2 regions of the Ammoniphilus sp. CFH 90114 genome follow, and region 2 is predicted to be linked to the other one. Evidence: riboswitches for the same ligand, from Rfam matches in the RefSeq annotation. Region 2 holds a riboswitch; the other holds the start of a gene.

Region 1 (4,895 bases), on a different contig from region 2:
ACCAACGATGAGACACTAGCGCAGTTTACAGCCTTCTATCGTGAAAAGAAAACCGTGAAGAAAGAGATTATCAGCAATTTAAGCTTAGAGGAGCGCCTTGCTCAATATATCGTGGAAGGGACAAAAGAGGGACTTCAAAAGGACCTTGATGAGGCTCTCGCGAAATACCCTCCACTTGAAATTATCAATGGTCCCTTGATGGCGGGAATGAGTGAAGTCGGCCGCTTGTTTAACAATAATGAGCTGATTGTAGCCGAAGTACTGCAAAGTGCTGAGGTCATGAAAACTTCCGTTGCCTACCTAGAACCTTATATGGAAAAAACCTCTTCTTCTGTAAAAGGGAAAATCCTTCTTGCGACTGTAAAAGGCGACGTGCATGATATTGGAAAGAATCTGGTTGAGATCATTCTGTCGAATAATGGTTACAAAATCGTCAATCTAGGGATCAAGGTTCCACCTGAGGAACTCATCCGTGCCTATCGGGAAGAGAAGCCTGATGCTATCGGACTCTCTGGTTTGTTAGTGAAATCCGCACAACAGATGGTAACGACGGCACAAGACTTAAAAACGGCTGGGATCGATGTTCCTATTCTAGTTGGAGGAGCGGCCTTAACTCGTAAATTTACGGAAAATAGAATCGCTCCCGAATATGAGGGACTTGTTCTCTATGCGAAGGATGCCATGAACGGTCTGGATTTGGCTAACCAATTGATGGATGAACATTTAAGAGAGCGATTAATCGCTGAGCTAAAAGAGAATAAACTAGCCAAGCTTCAGCAACAGGAAGCGGCGGTCACTGTAGTGGAAGAGGATCACCAACCTAAGAGCTCGGATATCGATCGCAATGCCCCTATTTTCCAGGCGCCGGACTTTGAACCGCATGTATTGCGTAATTATCCGCTATCTTACCTTCAGCCTTACTTGAACTGGAGAATGCTCTTAGGTAAGCACATGGGACTGCGCGGCAACGTGGAAAGACTGATCGAAGAAGGCGATGTGAAGACGCTCGAGTTAAAGGAAGTCATGGATCAATTGCTTAAGGAAGCAAAGGGAGAAGGTTTAATCCAAGCGAACGGGGTCTATCAATTTTTCCCGGCCCAAGCTTCTGGCAATGATGTCATCATCTATGATCCCAAGGATCATTCTAAAGTGCTCGAGAGATTTACTTTCCCACGCCAGAAGGAAGCGCCATATCTCTGCTTAGCGGACTTCCTCCGCCCCATTGAGAGCGGTGTGATGGATAGTGTAGGTTTCTTCGTGGTAACAGCTGGTCAGGGTATCCGAGATCTAGCTGGTGGGTGGAAAGATAAAGGAGAATATGTCCGTTCTCATGCGGTTCAGGCGTTGGCATTGGAACTTGCTGAGGCGTTTGCGGAGCGATTGCACCATGTCATGAGGGATAGCTGGGGCTTCCCGGATCCGGCCGACATGACGATGATGGAGCGCTTCGGTGCACGATATCAAGGTATTCGGGTATCCTTCGGTTATCCCGCTTGTCCAAATCTAGAAGATCAGGAAAAATTATTTAAATTAATTTCGCCGGCTCAAATCGGCATAGAACTAACCGAAGGCTTCATGATGGAGCCGGAGGCCTCGGTTTCAGCTATGGTATTTGCTCATCCGCAAGCGAAATACTTCAATGCAGACTAGACAAAAATTTGCTCTTATCAAGAGAGGTGGAGGGACTGGCCCGATGAAACCCGGCAACCGTCAGCTAGAACAGCTGGAATGGTGCTAACTCCAACAGGATGAAAGTTATGCCTGATAGATAAGAGGAGGATAGAAAACGACCTCTTCTGACTCAGGAAGAGGTCTATTTTTTTCGAGGAGGGATCTAACAGGATGAGTGTGATTCGAGTTGGCTTGCTTGGACTAGGTACGGTTGGAACAGGAGTGGTAAAGACCATTCGGAATCAGGAGAAAAGATTATCTGAACGATTGGGGAAAAAGGTTGAAATTGTGAAGATTCTAGTAAAAAATAAAGCGAAGGAAAGACAAGTTCAGGTGGATCCTAATCTATTGACGTCAGAGTTTGAAGATGTCCTGAGTTCAGATGTGGATGTGGTTGTTGAAGTGATGGGCGGGCTTGATCCTGCATTCTCTTACATTAAACAATCATTTGAGAAGGGCTGTCATGTCGTTACGGCTAATAAGGAGCTCTTAGCGAAAAAGGGAGCCGAGCTTATCCAATTAGCAAATGAGCACCAAGTTCATTTCTTTTACGAGGCAAGTGTGGCTGGAGGGATTCCGATTATCAGTACGCTGCGGCATTTTTTGCGCACGAACGATGTAACCCAGCTACAGGGGATTCTTAATGGTACCACGAATTATATCTTGACTTAGATGGAGCAGCATGGGAGGAGTTATGAAGATGTATTAAGAGAGGCACAGGAACTAGGGTTTGCGGAGGCAGACCCAACCTCTGATGTGGAAGGCTATGATGCTCTTTACAAGGTTTCTATCCTCTCACAACTTATTTTTGGAGAAGCTCCGCCTATTGAGGCTGCCGTTCGGGAAGGGATTAGCCGGATTACGGTAGAGGAGATGCAGATCGCTAAGCAATTGGGGTATCGCTTTAAGTTAATTGCCCAAGCCCAAAAAGATCAGGATGCCGTAACTTTATCCGTTAGGCCGACTTTATTGCCTTTGGGCCATTCTTTGGCCCAGATTCAAGATGCTTTCAATGCAGTGCAGATTACGGGTAATATTGTAGGGGATTTATTATTTACGGGTAAAGGAGCAGGTGAACTGCCAACGGCCAGTGCGGTGGTAGAAGATCTCGCGTATCTTCTGTCCCAACCCTTTCAGGCACAGTCACCATGGAGTACGGGAATAAGCTTGGAAGGCGCTCGGGCCAATAAGCAATGCCAGTTGGTGGTATTAGAGGCAAAGAAAGCCCCGATTTCGGAACATATTCAACTGTTGATGCAACAAGAGGGAATTCGGATTCTAGCTCAAGTTGGAGATGAAGCAACGAGAATAGGCTTTATACTTGAGGGTAATTTACAGATAGATCCAGCGACTGGTATTCACATATACCCTGTTTTAGAAACGGTAAATACGAACGAATCAGTAGATTCATACTCTACGCTTGTCATTTAATCCATTGGTAGAAAAGGATGAATTAACATGAAACACCTACTGAATAAAAGGGTACAGGATATTCAAATTTCTGGCATTCGAAAATTCTCCAATCGCGTTGCTCAGTTTCCAGATGCGATCTCGCTCACGATCGGGCAACCGGATTTTTCCACGCCTGAACATATTAAGGAGGCAGGAAAACAGGCGATTGATGGAAATAAAACGACGTATACCCATAACGCTGGACTTATTGAGCTAAGAAGGGCTGCGAGTCACTTTTTACAGCATCAATATGGTCTAACTTACGATCCAGAAACTGAAGTGATCACGACCAATGGAGCTAGTGAAGCCATTGATATCGCTTTTCGAACCATCCTTGAAGAAGGCTCAGAGGTCATTCTACCGGGACCCGTTTACCCTGGGTATGAGCCGATCATTAAGCTGTGTGGTGCTGTGCCTGTCTACGTGGATACACGAGAAAGCGATTTTAAAGTCAGCGCAGAGATGATTGAAAGATGTATAACGGATAAGACCCGTTGTGTGATCCTGCCCTATCCGTCTAATCCGACCGGGGTCATGCTTGATGAAGAAACGATTCAAGATATTGCTAACCTGCTTCGGGATAAAGAGATCTTTGTCTTATCTGACGAGATCTATAGCGAATTGGTCTACACGGATCAACATCGCTCGATCGCAGCCATTCCAGAGCTAAGGGATAAAACGATTGTGATTAACGGTTTGTCCAAGTCGCATTCGATGACGGGTTGGCGGATTGGATTTACATTTGCACCAGCATACATAACCGAACAAATGATAAAGGTCCATCAGTACAATGTGACTTGTGCCTCTACGATTAGTCAGTATGCAGCACTTGAGGCTCTAACGAACGGAATCCATGATGCTGACGAAATGAAGGAGGCTTACAAGGAGCGCCGTGAGTATGTCCATGATCGATTAGTCGCGATGGGCCTTGACGTCGTCAAGCCGGAAGGAGCCTTTTACATTTTTCCCTCGGTGAAGAAGTTTGGTTTGGATTCATTTGAGTTTGCAACACAGTTGCTAGAAAAAGACAGAGTTGCCGTCGTGCCAGGATCGGCTTTTTCAGAGTACGGAGAAGGGTACGTGAGGCTGTCCTATGCGTATTCGTTGGAAGTGTTAAAAGAGGGATTGGATCGGTTGGAAAGGTTTATTTCTAGGTTGAGTCAGTAGTCGAGAGAGTGGCGGGATGGAAAATTAACCGGAGCATTTCCGCCTATTTTAATCAGAAGAGGTTTTTGACCCGGAATAGCGGAACGAATTCCGCTTATTCCTCAAAAATGGTAGGAAAATGGGCTAGATCAGCTCAATAACGGAAAAAAATCCGCTTGTTTTCGCCCTTTTAAAGCTAAAAGGAAAAATAAGCGGAAAATCTTCCGTAATCCCCACCCCCTGCCCAGGTCCTTAGAATTTAGTTCCCCACATACTTCGCATACAATGTCTTTGCTGCTGCTATATCGTCTGTCCCCTGAATGAGCACTCTTCCATCACCGAAAAATACGAGAGTACGACCATCAATATGGAAGCGAAGAAGGAAGGCATTCTTTTCAACGGTCCCGATGGGCTGCAATCGTTCCGCCAGCTCAGATAAATCGATAGATCTCTTCTCTCTAGGAACGACCTGCACGGTGTCTCTTCCGCATAACGAGCTAAAATCTTCTTCCCTTTCCGTCATGGGATTCAGAAACTCAAATTCTCCTTGACCGCAAGCGGGGCAGTTTTCATTTCTACCTCTACTAATATCCATCTGCATATGCTGATTGTTCCACACTTCGAAC
Region 2 (4,895 bases):
AAGCATGCTAATCGAAATAAATTGGAGAAGTGATCCAATAAGTCCGATAGCGACGAAGATAGGTTGAGATAATAACCATAGGGCTGATGAGAGATAAGAAGGAATAACGCTCACAGCCAATAATCCGAACTGCCATTTTACCCAACGATATTGGAGGTTCCTCTCGGAAGCAAGCAAATGATAAATGATCCCAATAATAACGAAGGTAAACCATCCGTTGTATTGAAGGTGTAGGTAGTAATAAATAAAAAAATTATTTATTGTTTCATTGCCGAGTCCAGTAGCACCTGCAATGGCCAATCCCCAAGGACCAAGGGAAGATAGTAGGTTGAACCAGACAGCCGCTTGATAGAAGGAACGGACTATTCCTTTAGGATGAGTGTTCCGATGAATAAAAAATTGGTAAGCAAAATAGTAAGATAAGAAGGCATGTAGAGTAGAGAAGCCAATAGATATCAAGCCATACCCCTGGTAACTAAAAGAAAACAGCATCCCAATAACTGAGACATGCAGTAAAAAGTAATAGATCTTAATTGCTCGCCTTTCGCTAAAACCTGCAGGAAAGCAATGTTGAATGAATACAGCATTAATGAGAATGTAAACCCAACCAAGAAAAGCAACGTGAGAATGGGCATGCACGATATGCATGAAGGAAAGCTCAGGCCAAACGGGTTCCACCATCTTCCATCTAAGGAGGATACCTAATAGTGAAATAATGAGTAAGTATAAAAAAGAGGAGTAAACCCACTTCTTTACCATTCCATTTTCCTCTCTTTCCTTATTGTGGTATATTTTTATCGTATAGAATACTGCTCCTTTATTTAAATCATAGTACCAGATAAAGATCAATAATGAGAGGGTTCAATTTCGTGGACATTAGAATAGAAGAGCTATACGATTGGATTAACGCCTATCGAGGCTTAGGGATTGCTATTGCCTTTATTCTTCCCATTCTAGAGGCATTCTTTCCGATTCTTCCGTTGATTGCTATTGTTACAGGAAACGCTGTTGCTTTCGGCATGTGGAAGGGATTCTTCTTTACATGGCTTGGAGCGTGTACAGGATCCCTCTTAGTCTTTTGGCTTATCCGGACATTCAGCCGTAATTGGACAGAGAGATTGTTCCATAGGTACAAAGGGATTGAGAAGAGCTCGAAATGGTTTGAGAAGCATGGATTCTCTGTGTTATTTCTATTAAGGTGTTTTCCGTTCTCACCATCAAGTCTAATCAATGTACTAGCGGGTTTGTCGGCTATTTCTTTTCATACCTATTTTTGGGCGACCATTCTTGGAAAAGCAGTGATGGTGTTTATCTTATCCTATATTGGGGCCGATTTGCCTCAATTCATTCGTGAACCCGTCAAGTTAATCACCTTACTTCTAGGTGTTGCGCTTCTGTGGGGAGTGGGCAAGCTGGTAGAAAAGCGCTACTTACCTAAATCGTAAGAATGATTGACAAAAAATGAATCACCCCATATAATTTGACGTAATTAGTTTTATAAACAAGTGAATACGTTGCTCTTATCAAGAGAAGGCGGAGGGACTGGCCCGATGAAGCCCGGCAACCGACTGTGATATTTTTATCCAGCACGGTGCTAATTCCTACAGAATGATTTTCATTTTGATAGATAAGGGTTTGGTCCGTCTCGGATAAGATGATCAGCCCCTTACTTATACAAGTTAGGGGTTATTTGTGTATAAACAAACTTTTTATGTAGGAGGAGAGTCCATGGACATAGAGACAAAGCTTGTACAGATTGGAAATCGAAGGGAGAAGGAAACAGGAGCGATCAGCTTCCCCGTAACCTTCTCCACTGCCTTTCTACATCCAGCACTAGGAGAAAGTACGGGCTTCGATTACATCCGGACCAAGAATCCAACTCGAACGGTACTAGAAGAAGCGATAGCTGAAATTGAGGGAGGGGACAGAGGATTCGCCATGAGTTCTGGTATGGCAGCCATTCACGTGATCATGGGCTTGTTTAAACCCGGTGATCATATTATAGCCTCACTGGACTTATATGGAGGAACATACCGACTGTTTGAACAGGTTTGGAAGTCTTATGGGTTAACCTTCAGCTATGTCAATTTAAGAAGTGGAAGCGACTTGCAAGACCATCTTCTCCCTGAAACAACTGCTGTGTTTATCGAAACTCCAACGAATCCGATGATGATAACGGCTGATATTTCAAGTATTGCAAGTGTAGCGAAAAAACAAGGAGTACTTACGATCGTCGATAACACGTTCTTATCTCCCTACTACCAAAAACCCATTCTAGAGGGGGCAGATATTTCTTTTCATAGTGCAACGAAGTATCTAGGGGGACATAATGATGTACTTGCCGGGCTTATTGTGTCTAACGGACAAGAACTATCCGATAGGCTTTTCTTTTTGCAAAATTCCATCGGTGCTGTGCTAGGACCGATGGATTCTTGGTTACTTATCCGCGGGATGAAAACTTTAGCCCTCAGGATGGAACGTCATACGGAAAACGCTAAGCGAATTGTATCTTTTCTTAAGGAACATCCCCTTATAACGGATGTCTTGTACGCTGGTTTAGGTGGGATGGTGTCCTTTCGGGTCAAAGACGCAGCTTTGGTACCGGGGATATTAAGACATTTAAGAGTGATTTCGTTTGCCGAAAGTCTTGGTGGCGTAGAGAGTCTGTTAACTTATCCAGCTGTTCAAACACATGCTGATGTGCCTAAGGAAGTAAGAGATTCAGTGGGAGTGTGCGATAGGTTACTGCGATTTTCTGTCGGAGTCGAGCATGCGCAAGATCTTGTTGAGGATTTAAGGTGTGCGATTGAAGCATCAGAACTGCAATTGAGAACGGGAGAGGTCTAGACCCAAGTTTTCTTGCATTTTGAAGTGCATTAAGATAAAATTTTATCAACTCGAATAGTTGATGGCGTTGACGAAGAGAAGTAAATCCGTTGTTTTCTGCTTTCAGAGAGCCAGTGGTTGGTGTAAACTGGTACAGAACCGTGATTGAATGGACTTCTGAGCCCCAAACTGAAACCTTATGGAGTAGGCTTTGGCGGAATGTCTTCACGATAAAGAAGACAAAAGGAGATCTGCGTTCTTTTTATATGAACCTAGATCAACAAGGGTGGCACCACGGTCCCTCGTCCCTTACGGATGAGGGGCTTTTTTGTTTTTATTTGACAATTAGGAGTGAATAAGTATGAGCAAGAAGAAAATTTTTTCTGGCATTCAGCCTAGCGGTTTATTAACGCTCGGTAACTACATAGGAGCCATGAAACAATTCGTAGAACTACAAGATGAAGGGGACTGTACTTTTTGTGTCGTCGATCTACACGCCTTGACGGTTCCGCAGGACCCTGTTGCCCTTCGCAATAATGTTCGCTCTTTAGCTGCTTTGTTCTTGGCCGTAGGGATTGATCCAGATAAATCTACTCTAATCGTTCAATCTCAAGTAAAGGAACATGCCGAACTAGGCTGGTTGATGCAATGTGTATCCCATATGGGAGAACTAGAGCGAATGACTCAGTTTAAAGATAAATCAACTGGAAAAGATGTAGTTACTTCTGCTTTGTTTACCTACCCCGCTCTAATGGCTGCGGATATCTTGTTGTATGATACTACCCATGTTCCTGTTGGGGAGGATCAGAAACAACATTTGGAATTAACAAGGGATATTGCGCAGCGCTTTAACAACCGTTTTGGTGAGACTTTTGTTGTTCCTGAACCGATGATACCGAAGGTTGGAGGACGAGTAATGTCCTTAGATGACCCATCGAAGAAAATGAGCAAAAGCAATCCAAACGAAGGAAGCTATGTTGCTTTACTCGACGAGCCTTCCAAGATTGTGAAGAAGATCAAGCGAGCCGTAACCGATTCAGAAAATGAAATTCGCTTTGACCCAGTCAACAAACCAGCGATTAGTAATCTTTTAACGATCTATTCCTTCTGTGCTAATCAGACTGTGGATGAATTGGTTGCCCGCTATCAAGGGGTTGGCTATGGGACGTTTAAAAGTGAGCTGGCAGATGCGGTCGTAAGCATGCTAGAACCGATTCAAAATAGGTACCGTGAGTTGATCGAATCCGATGAGCTTGATCGGATCTTGCTTCGCGGAGCAGAGCATGCTTCCGTATTTGCTGAGAAGAAGATGATCGACGTGAAGGAGAAAATGGGACTTATTCCAAGGGAACGCTTGACTACATAACTTGTAGTGATTATGGCCAAACTTAGAATACCCCTTTAAAAGAGGTGATGGATATGAGCAACAAGAAACGGGAGCAACAGCCAAAATTGAATTCTCCTGTTATGGAGCAAACTATCCCACATCAGGTGCATTCTCCGGCTTATAACAAATCCAAGTCAGACATTCGAGAGCCTTTTATTAATGAATTTGGAGTGGTGATAGGAGACAGTTTTTACGACTCTCCTAACTCCCCTTTAAACAATTGGAGTACGGACGTTGATCCAGCCATTATGGCAGGCGATCAATGGGTACACCCAACAAATGATATTGGCTGCAACTCCAGCGAAAATGCTGAAATGATTGAAGAAGGAATTAACCCATTAGGTGTTCCCTTTATGCACCCTGATAAAGATGTAAGCTATGGCAGGGATTAATTCCAGATGAACTGAACTGACCCTTAAATCATTAGGGTCAGTTTCTTTTTTCCATTTTAATTTAATGGTAGAATTAACGGATAGCATGAAGAATGGAAGGAGAAGTGGGTTTGAATGAATTAAGACGCCCGTTTTTACAAGGGCCAATTGTGTCACTTGTGGCATATAATTATTTCTTTTATGCAATTGTTTCCATTTTCATTTCTTATCTGCCCGTCTATTTTACGTCCCAAGGAATCAGTCCTGTACAAATTGGTATCTTACTCGGCGTTGGCCCCTTTATTTCCATC

The links. Region 2 has a riboswitch for S-adenosylmethionine ahead of EIZ39_RS05185 (PLP-dependent transferase). Riboswitches for the same ligand answer to the same signal wherever they lie in the genome.
Region 1: linked by a shared signal. The riboswitch ahead of EIZ39_RS16310 (homoserine dehydrogenase) and the one ahead of EIZ39_RS05185 (PLP-dependent transferase) in region 2 are both predicted to bind S-adenosylmethionine.

What each region holds. Positions count from the first base shown of each region.
Region 1 is NZ_SDLI01000007.1:36,703-41,597, forward strand. Features, by position in the region: gene metH (methionine synthase) at 1-1,650, shown strand, start outside; SAM riboswitch class I at 1,662-1,775, shown strand; partial or broken gene EIZ39_RS16310 (homoserine dehydrogenase) at 1,843-3,102, shown strand; gene EIZ39_RS16315 (aminotransferase A) at 3,130-4,290, shown strand; gene EIZ39_RS16320 (ThiF family adenylyltransferase) at 4,529-4,895, opposite strand, start outside.
Region 2 is NZ_SDLI01000002.1:104,490-109,384, forward strand. Features, by position in the region: gene EIZ39_RS05175 (hypothetical protein) at 1-759, opposite strand, end outside; gene EIZ39_RS05180 (TVP38/TMEM64 family protein) at 870-1,445, shown strand; SAM riboswitch class I at 1,518-1,634, shown strand; gene EIZ39_RS05185 (PLP-dependent transferase) at 1,729-2,847, shown strand; T-box leader at 2,906-3,139, shown strand; gene trpS (tryptophan--tRNA ligase) at 3,188-4,192, shown strand; gene EIZ39_RS05195 (DUF3905 domain-containing protein) at 4,246-4,605, shown strand; gene EIZ39_RS05200 (MFS transporter) at 4,716-4,895, shown strand, end outside.